4 regions of the Clostridium budayi genome follow, and region 2 is predicted to be linked to each of the others. Evidence: a T-box and tRNA genes for the amino acid it is inferred to sense, from the RefSeq annotation. Region 2 holds a T-box; the other regions hold tRNA genes.

Region 1 (4,342 bases), 1.3 Mb from region 2:
GAACTCGGAGATAGCTGGTTCTCCTCGAAATAGCTTTAGGGCTAGCGTCGGACATGTGAGTAGTGGAGGTAGAGCACTGAATGGGCTAGGGGGCATAGCGCTTACCGAACCTTATCAAACTCCGAATGCCACATACTTTTAATCCGGCAGTCAGACTGTGAGTGATAAGATCCATGGTCAAAAGGGAAACAGCCCAGATCGTCAGCTAAGGTCCCAAAGTGTAAGTTAAGTGGGAAAGGATGTGGGATTTCTAAGACAACTAGGATGTTGGCTTAGAAGCAGCCACTCATTGAAAGAGTGCGTAATAGCTCACTAGTCGAGAGATCCTGCGCCGAAAATGTAACGGGGCTAAACTTACCACCGAAGCTACGGGTTCACACTTAGTGTGAGCGGTAGAGGAGCGTTGTAATCGGGCTGAAGTCGTACCGTAAGGAGCGGTGGACTGATTACAAGTGAGAATGTTGGCATCAGTAGCGAGATGTAGGTGAGAATCCTACAGGCCGAATATCTAAGGTTTCCTCAGGAAGGTTCGTCCGCTGAGGGTTAGTCGGGACCTAAGCCGAGGCCGAAAGGCGTAGGTGATGGACAATCGGTTGATATTCCGATACCACTATAATCGTTATTATCGATGGTGTGACGGAGAAGGATAGGATGTGCTAACTATTGGATGTTAGTCTAAGCGTTTAGGGAGTTAGAGTAGGCAAATCCGCTTTAACAATCCTGAGGCGTGATGGGGAAGGTTCCACGGAACCGAAGTATCTGATTCCATGCTTCCAAGAAAAGCATCTAGAGAGAGAAGTAGTGCCCGTACCGCAAACCGACACAGGTAGATGAGGAGAGAATCCTAAGGCCGGCGGAAGAATTGCAGTTAAGGAACTAGGCAAATTGACCCCGTAACTTCGGGAGAAGGGGTGCCTACGAGAGTAGGTCGCAGAGAATAGGCCCAAGCAACTGTTTAGCAAAAACACAGGTCTCTGCTAAAGCGAAAGCTGATGTATAGGGGCTGACGCCTGCCCGGTGCTGGAAGGTTAAGGGGAACACTTAGCGTAAGCGAAGGTGTGAACTTAAGCCCCAGTAAACGGCGGCCGTAACTATAACGGTCCTAAGGTAGCGAAATTCCTTGTCAGGTAAGTTCTGACCCGCACGAATGGCGTAATGACTTGGGCACTGTCTCAACTGCAAATCCGGCGAAGTTGTAGTGCGAGTGAAGATGCTCGCTACCCGCGATTGGACGGAAAGACCCCGTAGAGCTTTACTGTAGCTTAGCATTGAATTTCGGTATTATCTGTACAGGATAGGTGGGAGACTGGGAAATTAGGACGTCAGTCCTAATGGAGTCGTCCTTGGGATACCACCCTGATATTACTGGAATTCTAACTGGACGCCATGAATCTGGTGACAGGACATTGTTAGGTGGGCAGTTTGACTGGGGCGGTCGCCTCCTAAAAAGTAACGGAGGCGCCCAAAGGTTCCCTCAGAACGGTCGGAAATCGTTCGTAGAGTGCAAAGGCAGAAGGGAGCCTGACTGCGACACTCACAAGTGGAGCAGGGACGAAAGTCGGGCTTAGTGATCCGGTGGTACCTCGTGGGAGGGCCATCGCTCAACGGATAAAAGCTACCTCGGGGATAACAGGCTGATCTCCCCCAAGAGTTCACATCGACGGGGAGGTTTGGCACCTCGATGTCGGCTCGTCGCATCCTGGGGCTGAAGTAGGTCCCAAGGGTTGGGCTGTTCGCCCATTAAAGCGGCACGCGAGCTGGGTTCAGAACGTCGTGAGACAGTTCGGTCCCTATCCGTCGCGGGCGTAGGAAATTTGAGAGGAGCTGTCCTTAGTACGAGAGGACCGGGATGGACTGACCTCTGGTGTACCAGTTGTTCTGCCAAGAGCATAGCTGGGTAGCTAAGTCGGGAAGGGATAAACGCTGAAAGCATCTAAGCGTGAAGCCCACCTCAAGATGAGATTTCCCATAGCATAAGCTAGTAAGACCCCTTGAAGAACACAAGGTTGATAGGTCAGAGGTGTAAGCATGGTAACATGTTCAGCTGACTGATACTAATAGGTCGAGGGCTTGACCAATAAAAACAGACGATCAACAAAAATTCATATGCAATTTTCAGAGAACACTCTGATATCTGGTGATGATGGCATAGAGGAAACACTCCTTCCCATTCCGAACAGGAAAGTTAAGCTCTATAGCGCTGATGGTACTTCATGGGTGACCGTGCGGGAGAGTAAGACGTTGCCAGGTACATACGGCTCGATAGCTCAGTTGGTAGAGCAGCGGATTGAAGATCCGCGTGTCGTAGGTTCGATTCCTACTCGAGCCACCATATATGGGGGTATAGCTCAGTTGGGAGAGCACCTGCCTTGCACGCAGGGGGTCAAGAGTTCGAATCTCTTTATCTCCACCATTTAAAGATGTTCGTTAATGAACATCTTTTTTTATTTTTAATATATAAGAATTTAAAAAAGAATACACATAATATTTTATTTTTCTAAAAATAATCCACAGTTTTAATAGTTTTATGTGTATTTAAGTCACAAAAATAATAAAAAGTGTGGATAATTTTAAAATAAAGTTATAAGTATTACAATTATTGTTTAATTTGTATTATTTAGATTGTTATTATATATATAAATTGATAGAATAGATATATACAATACAAGAGAGAAGGAGATTTTAATATGGAAAATAAAGTATTAGCAACAGTTGGTTCATATGAAATAACTGAAAAAGAATTAAATGAAATAATTTCAAAATATCCAGCAGACAGAAAAATGATGTTTGAAAGCGAGCAAGGTAAGAAACAATTATTAGAACAAATGATTCAATTTGAATTATTAAATCAATTCGGAAAAGAATTAAAATTAGAAGAAACAAATGAATATAAAGAAACAGTTGCTCGTTTATCAAAAGAAATATTAACTCAAATGACAATAAGCAAAGTTTTAGCAGATATAACTGTAACTGATGAAGAAGCTAAGAAGTACTATGATGAACATCAAGAACAATTCACAGAACAACCTACAGTATCAGCTAAACATATATTAGTTGAAAGTGAAGAAGAAGCTAACAAGATAAAGAATGAAATAGAAGATGGAACTATGACTTTTGAAGAAGCTGCTTCAAAATACTCAAGCTGTCCATCAAAAGAACAAGGTGGAAATCTTGGAGCATTTGGTAGAGGAATGATGGTTCCAGAATTTGAAGAAGCTGCATTTGCTGCTGAAATTGGAAAATTAACTAATCCAGTTAAAACTCAATTCGGATACCACTTAATATTAATTGATGAAAAGAACGAAGGTAAAGTAAAAGCATTTGACGAAGTTAAAGATGCTGTTGTTCAACAATTAATCCAAGAAAGACAACAAAGAAAATACTTAGATGTATTAAAAGAATTAGAAGCTAAATTCACAGTTGTTAGAAAATAGTTTTATATATATGAAAGACTACACTTATACAAGTGTAGTCTTTTTCTATAAAGTTATATAGCTATATCATCTTGTGGAATTAAAACTCTAAAATCATTTATAAATCCATCAGAATTTTTAATTATTTCATCTTTATCTAAGACACTACATTCATCCTCAACAGCTATAACTTTCATTCCTGCCTTTTTTGCACCTTTAACAGCAGGTAATATATCTTCAAAAACAATACATTCCTCTGGCTTAACATTAAGTTTTTTAGCTGCAAGCAAATATACGTCTGGTTCATGTTTTCCAATGCTAACTTCATCTGTTATTGTAATAGCATCAAAATAATCGTAAATTTTATTAAACTTTAAAGAAGCTTCTAATAATTCAGTTGAGTTACTAGTAGCTAGTCCTATTTTAATATTTGATTTTTTTAAGAAGTCTAAAAATTCTACAACACCATCTTTTAAAGTAATATCAGATGAATAATGATTATAAGCCATAGTATTCCAAGTATTTTTAATATCATCTAATGAATCTTCTAATTTAAATCTTTCCTTGAAATAAACAGCTACTTGGTTAAAACTTAAATGGCTAATTTCATCATTTAAATCACTAGGTACAGGAATATTTTTTGAAGTTAAATAATCTATATCTATTTGATCCCAAAGAGACATTGAGTTTATAAGGGTACCATCTAAATCAAAGATTGCAGCTTTTATATTAGTAAGCATATGTAATTTCCTCCTTTTAAGTAAATAAATATAGGATAAATAGTACCATAAAACTACTTATCCTACAAATTATTTTATAAATCTCTATTAAAAATCTTAGTTTTATCTTTATCTAATAAGTCCTCAAGTGAATTTATATCCAATCTATGAAATATTTCATTTAAAATATCACTATGTGTTGCAACTTTA
Region 2 (4,342 bases):
CTAGCTCTTTCTCTTTGAGCTTGCATTTCTTTATCGAAAGCTTCTCTGTCAATTGTCATGTTCTTTTCTTCTAATATTTCTTCAGTTAATTCATATGGGAATCCATAAGTGTCATAAAGCTTGAATGCTCTTTCTCCACTTAATACAGTTTTGTTTTCTTTATTTAAATCTTCAATGTATCCTAAAAGTATTCCCATTCCTGAATCTATAGTTTCATTGAATCTTTCTTCTTCTAATGTAACTATTTTTTCAATATAATCTTTTTTAGCTATTAACTCTTCATATTCTCCACCATAGTTTTCAACTACTGAATCTACGATATCTTTTAAGAATAATCCTTTTATCCCAAGAACTCTACCATGTCTTGCAGCTCTTCTTAAAAGTCTTCTAAGTACATATCCTCTACCTTCGTTACTTGGTTGAACACCATCTGATATCATCATAGTAACTGATTTAACGTGGTCTGTTATTATTCTAAGTGATATATCTTTTGTAGCATCTTCTCCATATTTAACACCTGAAAGTTCTGATACTTTACCTAATATATTTTTAACAGTATCTATTTCAAATATGTTATCAACACCTTGCATTAATGTAGCAAGTCTTTCAAGACCCATTCCTGTATCTATGTTAGGATTTTGAAGTCTTTCATAATTTCCTTTTCCATCTCCATCAAATTGAGTAAATACTAAATTCCAGAATTCTATTATTCTATCTTCATCACTAGCTTTTACAAATTCTTCAGCAGTTTTAACTGGTTCTACATCTACTCCTCTTTCAAAGTGAATTTCAGTACATGGACCACATGGACCTGCACCATGTTCCCAGAAGTTATCTTCTTTTCCAAGTCTGAATATTCTGCTTGTATCTATATCAGTTTTGTTTTTCCATATTTCAAATGCTTCATCATCGTCTAAGTATATTGTTACATATAACTTATCCTTTGGCATTTTTAATACTTCTGTTATGAATTCCCATGCCCAAGGAATTACTTCTTCTTTAAAATAATCTCCAAATGAGAAGTTTCCAAGCATTTCAAAGAATGTACCATGTCTTGATGTCTTACCTACATTTTCAATATCACCAGTTCTTATACATTTTTGACATGTAGTTATTCTTTTCTTTGGTGGTTCTTGTAAACCTGTAAAATATGGCTTAAGTGGTGCCATACCTGCATTAATTAATAGTAAACTCTTATCATTTTTTGGTACTAAAGAAAAACTCTTTAATCTTAAATGTTCTTTTCCTTCAAAAAAATTTAAATAAGCTTCTCTTAGCTCATTAGTTCCCATGTACTTCATTTCTTTACCTCCAATTTTATACAATAAAAGCCCTTCATCCCTAAATATACAAGGGACGAAAGGCTAGCTCTTCCGCGGTACCACCCTAATTATGTAAATTAAATTACATCACTCTAAATGGTTATAGCTCATAGGTAGCTTCAATAAAATCAATTTAGAAGTTTTCACCAGCCACTTCCTCTCTGAAAAATCAATATATATTTACTCATCCTAATCATAGCTACATATTAAATTTTATAAGCAAATTATATTTTATATACTTAAATATGTCAATATTTTTAGAATAAATAATAATTTAAATCATCATAAATAACTTTAATTATTACTCCAAGTGGCACTGCCATTATCATTCCAAAGACTCCAAACATTCTTTCTCCTATAAGTAAAAGTATTATTATTACTAACGGATGTATATTTGTACTATCTGCTGTAACCTTTGGTGCTAATATATTCCCCTCAATTTGCTGAATTATAAGTATACCAACAAATACCCAAATAGCTTTAGTCGGCGAGTCTATAAAGCCAACTATAACAGCTGGAATTCCTCCAAAAAATGCTCCAAAGTATGGAACAATATTAAATATTGCATTTATTATAGATAATAATATTGCAAACCTTAAATCTATTCCAATAAATAGTATTAAGCACATAACGCCAGTTGCAATAGATAGTAAAATTTGACTTACAATATATCTTTCAAGTAAAAGATTTATATCTTCTATTATTCTCTTTGTTACTATTCTTTTCTCTTTTGGAATTAAAAGATACATTTTATTTGATATTTTTTCTCCATCTGAAAGAAAGTAATATGATATTATTGGAATTATGGCTATTGCTATTAAATTATTTGCAAACTCTATAATCCAATTTATTGAATTTCTTGAAAGTTCCATAATATATCCCCAAAACTTAACTTCAATATCATCATATATAGTTGATGCAATTGGGGATTTATCTAAAAATTTCATACTATTTTTAAAATCTTTAATATAATTTGAAAATTCTTCTATTATATATACTGAATTACCCATCTCTCTAACTAACTTTGGAATTAAAATAATAAATATTAGTGCTATTATTATACATATAGATAACATTACTATTAGTGTTGCTTTTCTTCTTGTTATTTTAAATTTTCTAATTATGCTATCCCTTAAAGGTTTTAAAACGTAAGCTAATATTGCTGATATTAAAATGAGATTTATTATTTCTCTAAATATACTTGAGTTTAAGTACGCTATAAATAAAATAATAAAAATCAATGCTATAATAAGTTTTATAATTAATTCTCTAGTTAAAATTTTTAATTTCATAATCTTTCAACCTTTCCAGGCATTGCTTTTAAAGTAACTTTCTGACTGCCTAAGTAAAGAATATATTCCTCCGCTAAAATACATTCACTTATTAATAAAATCTCCTTACCTTTAAGCATTCTCTCTATAAGACCTGTGCTTACTACTAATCCTTTTATAGAAAAGCTTTCTTCGTCAATTATAATATCTTCTAAAACACCTATTATTACTCCATATTTATCTTTAATATCAATTCCTTTTAAGCTTTTAAATTCAACCCCTGTTTCATCAAGGCTTTTGCTTACTATAATAACTTTATCTATAGCTATTATATCTTTAACATCTATATAATTTTTCTTAGAAAACAAAGAATAATTTGATATCTTAAGTCCAATCACCTTACCTTCAAAGAAATTTATAAATAAATCTTCAACTATACCAAGCTTCTTTCCTAGGGAATTGTATACGCCTTTCATATAAAAATCTTTACTTCTGATCATATAGCTCCTCCTAAATTCAATATACATAGTTTACCCATAAATACCACTTTTAAACTAATTTAATGTAGTTTTTTATTTTAAAATAAAAAAGCCTAATAAATAGTTAAAATTAACTATTTATTAGGCTTTATATTCTAGGCTAAACCTTCTATTATTCCGCCGCCTACAACAATCTCACCATCATAAAATACTACTGATTGACCTTTTGTTATAGCTCTTTGTTTTTCATTAAAGCTTACCTTTACTTTTCCACCTGGAAGTGGTTTAATTACTGCATCGGCTGGCTTTGCTGCATATCTAACCTTTGCTTGAACTTTCATTTCACCTTTTAATTCATCAAAAGGTATGAAATTTACATCTTTTGCAACTAAATCAGTTCTAAATATATTATCTTCAGAACCTATAACAACTTCATTAGTTTTCGGTCTAATATCTATTACAAAAACAGGCTTTCCAAGAGCTAATCCAAGCCCTTTTCTTTGACCTATAGTGTAATATACTATTCCTTTGTGCTGTCCTAATACATTCCCTTTAGCATCTACAAAGTTACCAGGTTTAACATCATCTGGTCTTGCTTCTTTTATGTATCTACCATGATCATTATCTGGAATAAAGCATATTTCTTCACTATCTTTTTTATTGTGAACAGCTAATCCAATCTCTTTTGCTATTTCTCTTATTTTATCTTTTGTATACTCTCCACAAGGCATTAAAGTGTGAGCTAGTTGATCCTGAGTGAAGTTATAAAGAGCATATGTTTGGTCTTTTCTATCGTCATCTGATCTAATTAAAAGATATCTTCCATCTCTTTCTTCAATCTTTGCATAGTGACCGGTTGCCACATACTCTGCACCAATTCCTCTAGCTTTTCTTAAAAGTTCATCAAATTTTAAATGTTTATTACAAGCTATACAAGGATTTGGAGTTTTTCCATCAATATATTCTTGAACGAAATATTTTATTACATTCTTTTTAAAAGAATCTCTAAAATTCATTACGTAAAAAGGAATATCTAATTTTTCACAAACTCTTCTTGCATCATCAACAGCTGAAAGTGAACAACATCCACCTTCTCTTTCTTCATATTCCTTATCTTCTTGCCAAATTTGCATTGTAACGCCAATTACGTCATATCCTTGTTTTTTTAAAAGGTAAGCAGCGACGGAGCTATCAACTCCGCCGCTCATACCTACAACAACCTTCTTCTTTTCCATAGAATTCTCCTATTCTTCTCCGTGAATGTGATCGT
Region 3 (4,342 bases), 1.4 Mb from region 2:
CTTAGAAGCAGCCACTCATTGAAAGAGTGCGTAATAGCTCACTAGTCGAGAGATCCTGCGCCGAAAATGTAACGGGGCTAAACTTACCACCGAAGCTACGGGTTCACACTTAGTGTGAGCGGTAGAGGAGCGTTGTAATCGGGCTGAAGTCGTACCGTAAGGAGCGGTGGACTGATTACAAGTGAGAATGTTGGCATCAGTAGCGAGATGTAGGTGAGAATCCTACAGGCCGAATATCTAAGGTTTCCTCAGGAAGGTTCGTCCGCTGAGGGTTAGTCGGGACCTAAGCCGAGGCCGAAAGGCGTAGGTGATGGACAATCGGTTGATATTCCGATACCACTATAATCGTTATTATCGATGGTGTGACGGAGAAGGATAGGATGTGCTAACTATTGGATGTTAGTCTAAGCGTTTAGGGAGTTAGAGTAGGCAAATCCGCTTTAACAATCCTGAGGCGTGATGGGGAAGGTTCCACGGAACCGAAGTATCTGATTCCATGCTTCCAAGAAAAGCATCTAGAGAGAGAAGTAGTGCCCGTACCGCAAACCGACACAGGTAGATGAGGAGAGAATCCTAAGGCCGGCGGAAGAATTGCAGTTAAGGAACTAGGCAAATTGACCCCGTAACTTCGGGAGAAGGGGTGCCTACGAGAGTAGGTCGCAGAGAATAGGCCCAAGCAACTGTTTAGCAAAAACACAGGTCTCTGCTAAAGCGAAAGCTGATGTATAGGGGCTGACGCCTGCCCGGTGCTGGAAGGTTAAGGGGAACACTTAGCGTAAGCGAAGGTGTGAACTTAAGCCCCAGTAAACGGCGGCCGTAACTATAACGGTCCTAAGGTAGCGAAATTCCTTGTCAGGTAAGTTCTGACCCGCACGAATGGCGTAATGACTTGGGCACTGTCTCAACTGCAAATCCGGCGAAGTTGTAGTGCGAGTGAAGATGCTCGCTACCCGCGATTGGACGGAAAGACCCCGTAGAGCTTTACTGTAGCTTAGCATTGAATTTCGGTATTATCTGTACAGGATAGGTGGGAGACTGGGAAATTAGGACGTCAGTCCTAATGGAGTCGTCCTTGGGATACCACCCTGATATTACTGGAATTCTAACTGGACGCCATGAATCTGGTGACAGGACATTGTTAGGTGGGCAGTTTGACTGGGGCGGTCGCCTCCTAAAAAGTAACGGAGGCGCCCAAAGGTTCCCTCAGAACGGTCGGAAATCGTTCGTAGAGTGCAAAGGCAGAAGGGAGCCTGACTGCGACACCCACAAGTGGAGCAGGGACGAAAGTCGGGCTTAGTGATCCGGTGGTACCTCGTGGGAGGGCCATCGCTCAACGGATAAAAGCTACCTCGGGGATAACAGGCTGATCTCCCCCAAGAGTTCACATCGACGGGGAGGTTTGGCACCTCGATGTCGGCTCGTCGCATCCTGGGGCTGAAGTAGGTCCCAAGGGTTGGGCTGTTCGCCCATTAAAGCGGCACGCGAGCTGGGTTCAGAACGTCGTGAGACAGTTCGGTCCCTATCCGTCGCGGGCGTAGGAAATTTGAGAGGAGCTGTCCTTAGTACGAGAGGACCGGGATGGACTGACCTCTGGTGTACCAGTTGTTCTGCCAAGAGCATAGCTGGGTAGCTAAGTCGGGAAGGGATAAACGCTGAAAGCATCTAAGCGTGAAGCCCACCTCAAGATGAGATTTCCCATAGCATAAGCTAGTAAGACCCCTTGAAGAACACAAGGTTGATAGGTCAGAGGTGTAAGCATGGTAACATGTTCAGCTGACTGATACTAATAGGTCGAGGGCTTGACCAATAAAAACAGACGATCAACAAAAATTCATATGCAATTTTCAGAGAACACTCTGATATCTGGTGATGATGGCATAGAGGAAACACTCCTTCCCATTCCGAACAGGAAAGTTAAGCTCTATAGCGCTGATGGTACTTCATGGGTGACCGTGCGGGAGAGTAAGACGTTGCCAGGTCCAATGAGGATCTTTAGCTCAGTTGGTTAGAGCAACCGGCTCATAACCGGTAGGTCCGGGGTTCGAGTCCCTGAAGGTCCACCATTTTTGGGGGTATAGCTCAGTTGGGAGAGCACCTGCCTTGCACGCAGGGGGTCAAGAGTTCGAATCTCTTTATCTCCACCATATTGAAAGCTATGAACATTAGTTCATAGCTTTTTTTGTATTATTAGATATATGTAAATTAAATTTTCACTTTTTTTGCTTAATGCATATATGTTAAGTGAAAGGGGATGATAAGATGATTACAAAAACAGTCAATGAGGTGAATTTAAGTATTACTTATAATAAAGGAAAGGATGATAAAGGAAAAGACATTATTAAGAGCCAAAGATTTAAAAATGTTAATTTAAACTTAGGAGAAGATGTTTTATATGAGATGGGAAAATCTTTATCAGATCTTATAAATTATGGAGTAATATCTATTGATAAAGAAGAAAATAGCATTCTTTCAAAAGATAGCGAATAATATTTAAATTTGTGTATGGGGAATAAATAAAAAGGGGGAATTAGTTTATGATAGAAAAGTCATTAGTAATGAGTTTTGCAAATGAATTAGATAAGAAGTTTACTATTACAGTTAAAGATATTAAAGAAAATGTGGAGGAATCTACTATAAATTCTATAATGGAATATATAATATCAAATAATATATTTACTACAAGTGGTGGATCATTAGTTAGCAAAGTATCTGCTAATATAATTAGTAAGGAAGTTACTAATTTTGAAGTAAAATAATAAAATATAAATTTAAGGAGCTACTATAAAAGTAGCTCCTTTTAAGCATAAAATTAATAGAGCTTAACAATCTATTTAAAATATATAGTATTATTTAAAAAGAATAAAAAATATATAGAAATAAGAAACTTGATGCCTATAAAATGTAATAAAATGAAAAAATATTACTAAAGTTAATAGTATACAAGCCATTAATTATTATTATATAATTAATATATGTACAAATAATCGAAAGTGATGTTTACGTTTTCTATGGCAGAACATAAAAGACTATTCATACATATAATATAGATATCAAAACGTTAAAACAAAACATTAGTACCTTTAAAGAATAAGATAGGGAGTGTTTTTTGTGACCAAAATAGAAGAATTAAATGAATACCTTAAGCGTTTAAAACTTGAGAAACGAGAACTTATTTTAGCAGGAAAGAAGACATCAATTATAGATATTAAAATAAAAGAAGTTGAAGATGAAATAAAGACTATTCAGATTTAAATATGGCTTATATAAATTTAATATATGAACATTAAATAGGAATCTAATATATGGAGTTAGATTTCTATTTTTTATATAAGCATTTTATTATTTCCTTACGAATATATATTATATATGTAGAATATATTTTATTTAGTAATATACTTAGGGGGCTGATAAAATGATTAGAACTGTTGTGTGTCATAAAGAAGGATGTAGTGGGAATAAATTTTATATTGAAACGATAGAAAACAAAATTAAGGCTACTTGTAAGGAATGTAATAGTGAATATTTATATGATGTTGGAGATGATAATGGATATGAGTTAGTAGCATCATGTACATCTTGTAAAAATGATAGTTTTAAGTTATTTAGAGATATTAATAAAAAAAAGATATATGCAAAATGTGCTGAGTGTGGAAATCCTCCAGAAAGAATATTTGTAGATCCAGATGGAATTCAAATATCATATGAAACAAAATTACTTCAAGAAATAAAGGATGAACTTACAGGAGTTAATCAAAGGTTATGTAATTTAGATATAAAGGTTGAAAATGTTGATCGTGGACAAAGCATATTAGAAGAATCATTAGCATATGTAAATAAATATATAGTTGAAGAAAGATAGTAATTGATAAATTTACATCCATAAATAAAATATAGTATAATATTTTTATTATTATGGATGGGAGAAAATTTATAAATGTGCAATAAAAATAAGAAAATATTAGCTTGGGCTCTTATGATTTTATGGATGATATTTATTTTTTATATGTCAAATCAACCAGCTAATATTTCAAATGAACAAAGTGATACAGTTTTAAATTTATTAAAGACCTTAGGATTAAATATAAGTGATAAGTATGTTGATATAGCAATAACTATAATTAGAAAGGGAGCACATTTTACAGAGTATCTAATATTAAGCTTACTATACTTTAATGTTTTAAGATTCTATATAAGTAAGAAGAAGTCTTTAATATACTCAGTAATACTTGTATTTTTCTATGCATCAACTGATGAATTTCACCAAACATTTATAGAAGGTAGAGCAGGAAGGTTTACTGATGTTCTCATAGATACATCAGGAGGTACATTTGGATCACTAATA
Region 4 (4,342 bases), 1.5 Mb from region 2:
CCTTCATTGTCTACTAATTTAACACCTTTTATTCCTCTTTTTTGAGCTGCTAAATACATTTCTTCAAGTTTTAGACTTTGCTCTTCAGTTGTAGCAATTCTAACATAACCTATCTTTTTATATGGGACATTAAACTTTTCACATGCTTCTTTTATAAGTATACTACCTATATTTTCCAAATCAGCCATTACAGCATTTGAAGTTTCGGATCCATCATAAACAATTGCAGTGTTAACAACAGCTATATCATCAGCCACATCATATCCTTTTTCAATTAATGCTATATTAAGGTTATATTTAGATAGCTCATATGCTACAGCACATCCAACTATACCTCCACCTAATATCAATACATCATAATCCATAATTACTTTATATACCTCCACATTTGTAACCACTTTAAGAAATAATAAATCTGCGTTCTTTTAGTTCCTTCTTAATTAACTCCATATTTTCTTCATTATCAGCTGATATTGTATGTATGTGTACTCCATTAGTTAATACTGATAATGGCTTAGCCTTATTATTTTCATATCTTTGAATAAAATTATTTAAGTCATTAAGATTTTTTATCATAAGTATTCCCTTTATCTCTCCATATAAAGGATGCTCTACTATTACATCTTCTATTATTCCACCATATTTAATTATAATTTCAAGTTCTTCTTCAATACGATTACTCTCATGACATACAGCCAATATAGTTCTAACTCTATTATCTTCACTTGTTATTATATAACCATCTGGTGTTGCTATTATTTTATTTCCCTTTGCTCTTAAAATAGCTATATCTTTAACTATTATCTGTCTTGTTACATTATATAGTTTTGCAAAATCAGTCCCTTTTATAGGAGTTAAACTTTCTATAAGTCTAACTAGTATATCTTCTCTTCTACTCTTTGAATCCATACTTCCCCCTCAATATTTATATTTAATTCATGTTATCACACTTTTTTATTATCTCAAGGTATTTATTATTTTCTGTATAACTTTTCTCATGATGTCTTGCTATAGCTTCTAGAAACTCATTATCATAAGAACTTATTTTTTTTAAAATTTTTGCACTTTTTAATGGATGATTATAATAAGTGTCTACCTTTTTTATATAAGCATAATTTTTTAGTTTTCCTTTAGTAAATCGATCTAATAAAACCATTATAGATTTTTCAAATACATTTAAAGGATTTCCGCACTTACCAACATCGTGAAGTAATGCAATTTTAGCTAACTTTTTTTCATTTATATTATTATTACCTTCTCTTGCCATATTAATAGCATCATTACATACTCTTACGCAATGATGTTTCTCAGAAGTTTTCAATTTATTGAAAGCTTCTTTTTCTTCTTTATTTAAATATTTTGAAATTATATTACTATCAACTTCTTTTAAATTTGAAGTAATTGCCCAATAAAATTGTTTAATTCTATATCTCATACTTATTCCTCAATAATTTAAAATTTAACTTCATCTTATTTTATAATACCATTTACTTTATACATTATCAATTTTAGAACAACAAAAAAAGCTATGAACATTAGTTCATAGCTTTAAATATGGTGGAGATAAAGAGATTCGAACTCTTGACCCCCTGCGTGCAAGGCAGGTGCTCTCCCAACTGAGCTATACCCCCAGAAATGGTGGACCTTCAGGGACTCGAACCCCGGACCTACCGGTTATGAGCCGGTTGCTCTAACCAACTGAGCTAAAGATCCTCATTGGACCTGGCAACGTCTTACTCTCCCGCACAGTCACCCGTGAAGTACCATCAGCGCTATAGAGCTTAACTTTCCTGTTCGGAATGGGAAGGAGTGTTTCCTCTATGCCATCATCACCAGATATCAGAGTGTTCTCTGAAAATTGCATATGAATTTTTGTTGATCATCTGTTTTTATTGGTCAAGCCCTCGACCTATTAGTATCAGTCAGCTGAACATGTTACCATGCTTACACCTCTGACCTATCAACCTTGTGTTCTTCAAGGGGTCTTACTAGCTTATGCTATGGGAAATCTCATCTTGAGGTGGGCTTCACGCTTAGATGCTTTCAGCGTTTATCCCTTCCCGACTTAGCTACCCAGCTATGCTCTTGGCAGAACAACTGGTACACCAGAGGTCAGTCCATCCCGGTCCTCTCGTACTAAGGACAGCTCCTCTCAAATTTCCTACGCCCGCGACGGATAGGGACCGAACTGTCTCACGACGTTCTGAACCCAGCTCGCGTGCCGCTTTAATGGGCGAACAGCCCAACCCTTGGGACCTACTTCAGCCCCAGGATGCGACGAGCCGACATCGAGGTGCCAAACCTCCCCGTCGATGTGAACTCTTGGGGGAGATCAGCCTGTTATCCCCGAGGTAGCTTTTATCCGTTGAGCGATGGCCCTCCCACGAGGTACCACCGGATCACTAAGCCCGACTTTCGTCCCTGCTCCACTTGTAGGTGTCGCAGTCAGGCTCCCTTCTGCCTTTGCACTCTACGAACGATTTCCGACCGTTCTGAGGGAACCTTTGGGCGCCTCCGTTACTTTTTAGGAGGCGACCGCCCCAGTCAAACTGCCCACCTAACAATGTCCTGTCACCAGATTCATGGCGTCCAGTTAGAATTCCAGTAATATCAGGGTGGTATCCCAAGGACGACTCCATCAGGACTGACGTCCTGATTTCCCAGTCTCCCACCTATCCTGTACAGATAATACCGAAATTCAATGCTAAGCTACAGTAAAGCTCTACGGGGTCTTTCCGTCCAATCGCGGGTAGCGAGCATCTTCACTCGCACTACAACTTCGCCGGATTTGCAGTTGAGACAGTGCCCAAGTCATTACGCCATTCGTGCGGGTCAGAACTTACCTGACAAGGAATTTCGCTACCTTAGGACCGTTATAGTTACGGCCGCCGTTTACTGGGGCTTAAGTTCACACCTTCGCTTACGCTAAGTGTTCCCCTTAACCTTCCAGCACCGGGCAGGCGTCAGCCCCTATACATCAGCTTTCGCTTTAGCAGAGACCTGTGTTTTTGCTAAACAGTTGCTTGGGCCTATTCTCTGCGACCTACTCTCGTAGGCACCCCTTCTCCCGAAGTTACGGGGTCAATTTGCCTAGTTCCTTAACTGCAATTCTTCCGCCGGCCTTAGGATTCTCTCCTCATCTACCTGTGTCGGTTTGCGGTACGGGCACTACTTCTCTCTCTAGATGCTTTTCTTGGAAGCATGGAATCAGATACTTCGGTTCCGTGGAACCTTCCCCATCACGCCTCAGGATTGTTAAAGCGGATTTGCCTACTCTAACTCCCTAAACGCTTAGACTAACATCCAATAGTTAGCACATCCTATCCTTCTCCGTCACACCATCGATAATAACGATTATAGTGGTATCGGAATATCAACCGATTGTCCATCACCTACGCCTTTCGGCCTCGGCTTAGGTCCCGACTAACCCTCAGCGGACGAACCTTCCTGAGGAAACCTTAGATATTCGGCCTGTAGGATTCTCACCTACATCTCGCTACTGATGCCAACATTCTCACTTGTAATCAGTCCACCGCTCCTTACGGTACGACTTCAGCCCGATTACAACGCTCCTCTACCGCTCACACTAAGTGTGAACCCGTAGCTTCGGTGGTAAGTTTAGCCCCGTTACATTTTCGGCGCAGGATCTCTCGACTAGTGAGCTATTACGCACTCTTTCAATGAGTGGCTGCTTCTAAGCCAACATCCTAGTTGTCTTAGAAATCCCACATCCTTTCCCACTTAACTTACACTTTGGGACCTTAGCTGACGATCTGGGCTGTTTCCCTTTTGACCATGGATCTTATCACTCACAGTCTGACTGCCGGATTAAAAGTATGTGGCATTCGGAGTTTGATAAGGTTCGGTAAGCGCTATGCCCCCTAGCCCATTCAGTGCTCTACCTCCACTACTCACATGTCCGACGCTAGCCCTAAAGCTATTTCGAGGAGAACCAGCTATCTCCGAGTTCGATTGGAATTTCTCCGCTATCCACAGCTCATCCCATGCTTTTTCAACAGCAACGTGGTTCGGTCCTCCACGAGGTTTTACCCTCGCTTCAACCTGGCCATGGATAGGTCACCCGGTTTCGGGTCTACGGCATGCAACTAGTCGCCCTATTAAGACTTGGTTTCCCTTCGGCTCCGTACCTTAAGTACTTAACCTTGCTACATACCGTAACTCGTTGGCTCGTTCTACAAAAAGCACATCATCACCCTCATAAGGGGCTTTGATCGGTTGTAGGCACACGGTTTCAGGTTCTATTTCACTCCCCTCCCGGGGTTCTTTTCACCTTTCCCTCACGGTACTGCTTCACTATCGGTCATCAGGTAGTATTTAGCCT

What was found. The T-box of region 2 lies ahead of alaS (alanine--tRNA ligase). A T-box ahead of a tRNA ligase gene usually reads a tRNA of that ligase, here a tRNA-Ala.
Region 1: it encodes a tRNA-Ala, which carries the amino acid that the T-box ahead of alaS (alanine--tRNA ligase) is inferred to sense. The anticodon was not compared.
Region 3: it encodes a tRNA-Ala, which carries the amino acid that the T-box ahead of alaS (alanine--tRNA ligase) is inferred to sense. The anticodon was not compared.
Region 4: it encodes a tRNA-Ala, which carries the amino acid that the T-box ahead of alaS (alanine--tRNA ligase) is inferred to sense. The anticodon was not compared.

What each region holds. Positions count from the first base shown of each region.
Region 1 is NZ_AP042456.1:396,956-401,297, forward strand. It holds rRNA gene ACZ5TJ_RS01870 (23S ribosomal RNA) at 1-2,078, shown strand, start outside; rRNA gene rrf (5S ribosomal RNA) at 2,134-2,250, shown strand; tRNA gene ACZ5TJ_RS01880 (tRNA-Phe) at 2,257-2,332, shown strand; tRNA gene ACZ5TJ_RS01885 (tRNA-Ala) at 2,338-2,413, shown strand; gene ACZ5TJ_RS01890 (peptidylprolyl isomerase) at 2,688-3,434, shown strand; gene ACZ5TJ_RS01895 (HAD family hydrolase) at 3,488-4,153, opposite strand; gene ACZ5TJ_RS01900 ([Fe-Fe] hydrogenase large subunit C-terminal domain-containing protein) at 4,228-4,342, opposite strand, start outside.
Region 2 is NZ_AP042456.1:1,711,562-1,715,903, forward strand. It holds gene alaS (alanine--tRNA ligase) at 1-1,301, opposite strand, end outside; T-box leader at 1,350-1,528, opposite strand; gene ACZ5TJ_RS08125 (AI-2E family transporter) at 1,580-2,614, opposite strand; gene ACZ5TJ_RS08130 (PRC-barrel domain-containing protein) at 2,611-3,093, opposite strand; gene mnmA (tRNA 2-thiouridine(34) synthase MnmA) at 3,228-4,307, opposite strand; gene nifU (Fe-S cluster assembly scaffold protein NifU) at 4,317-4,342, opposite strand, start outside.
Region 3 is NZ_AP042456.1:355,489-359,830, forward strand. It holds rRNA gene ACZ5TJ_RS01660 (23S ribosomal RNA) at 1-1,807, shown strand, start outside; rRNA gene rrf (5S ribosomal RNA) at 1,863-1,979, shown strand; tRNA gene ACZ5TJ_RS01670 (tRNA-Ile) at 1,987-2,063, shown strand; tRNA gene ACZ5TJ_RS01675 (tRNA-Ala) at 2,069-2,144, shown strand; gene ACZ5TJ_RS01680 (DUF1659 domain-containing protein) at 2,260-2,487, shown strand; gene ACZ5TJ_RS01685 (DUF2922 domain-containing protein) at 2,535-2,756, shown strand; gene ACZ5TJ_RS01690 (hypothetical protein) at 3,109-3,252, shown strand; gene ACZ5TJ_RS01695 (hypothetical protein) at 3,413-3,859, shown strand; gene ACZ5TJ_RS01700 (VanZ family protein) at 3,935-4,342, shown strand, end outside.
Region 4 is NZ_AP042456.1:150,739-155,080, forward strand. It holds gene ACZ5TJ_RS00655 (FAD-dependent oxidoreductase) at 1-365, opposite strand, end outside; gene ACZ5TJ_RS00660 (3H domain-containing protein) at 400-909, opposite strand; gene ACZ5TJ_RS00665 (HD domain-containing protein) at 932-1,435, opposite strand; tRNA gene ACZ5TJ_RS00670 (tRNA-Ala) at 1,556-1,631, opposite strand; tRNA gene ACZ5TJ_RS00675 (tRNA-Ile) at 1,637-1,713, opposite strand; rRNA gene rrf (5S ribosomal RNA) at 1,721-1,837, opposite strand; rRNA gene ACZ5TJ_RS00685 (23S ribosomal RNA) at 1,893-4,342, opposite strand, start outside.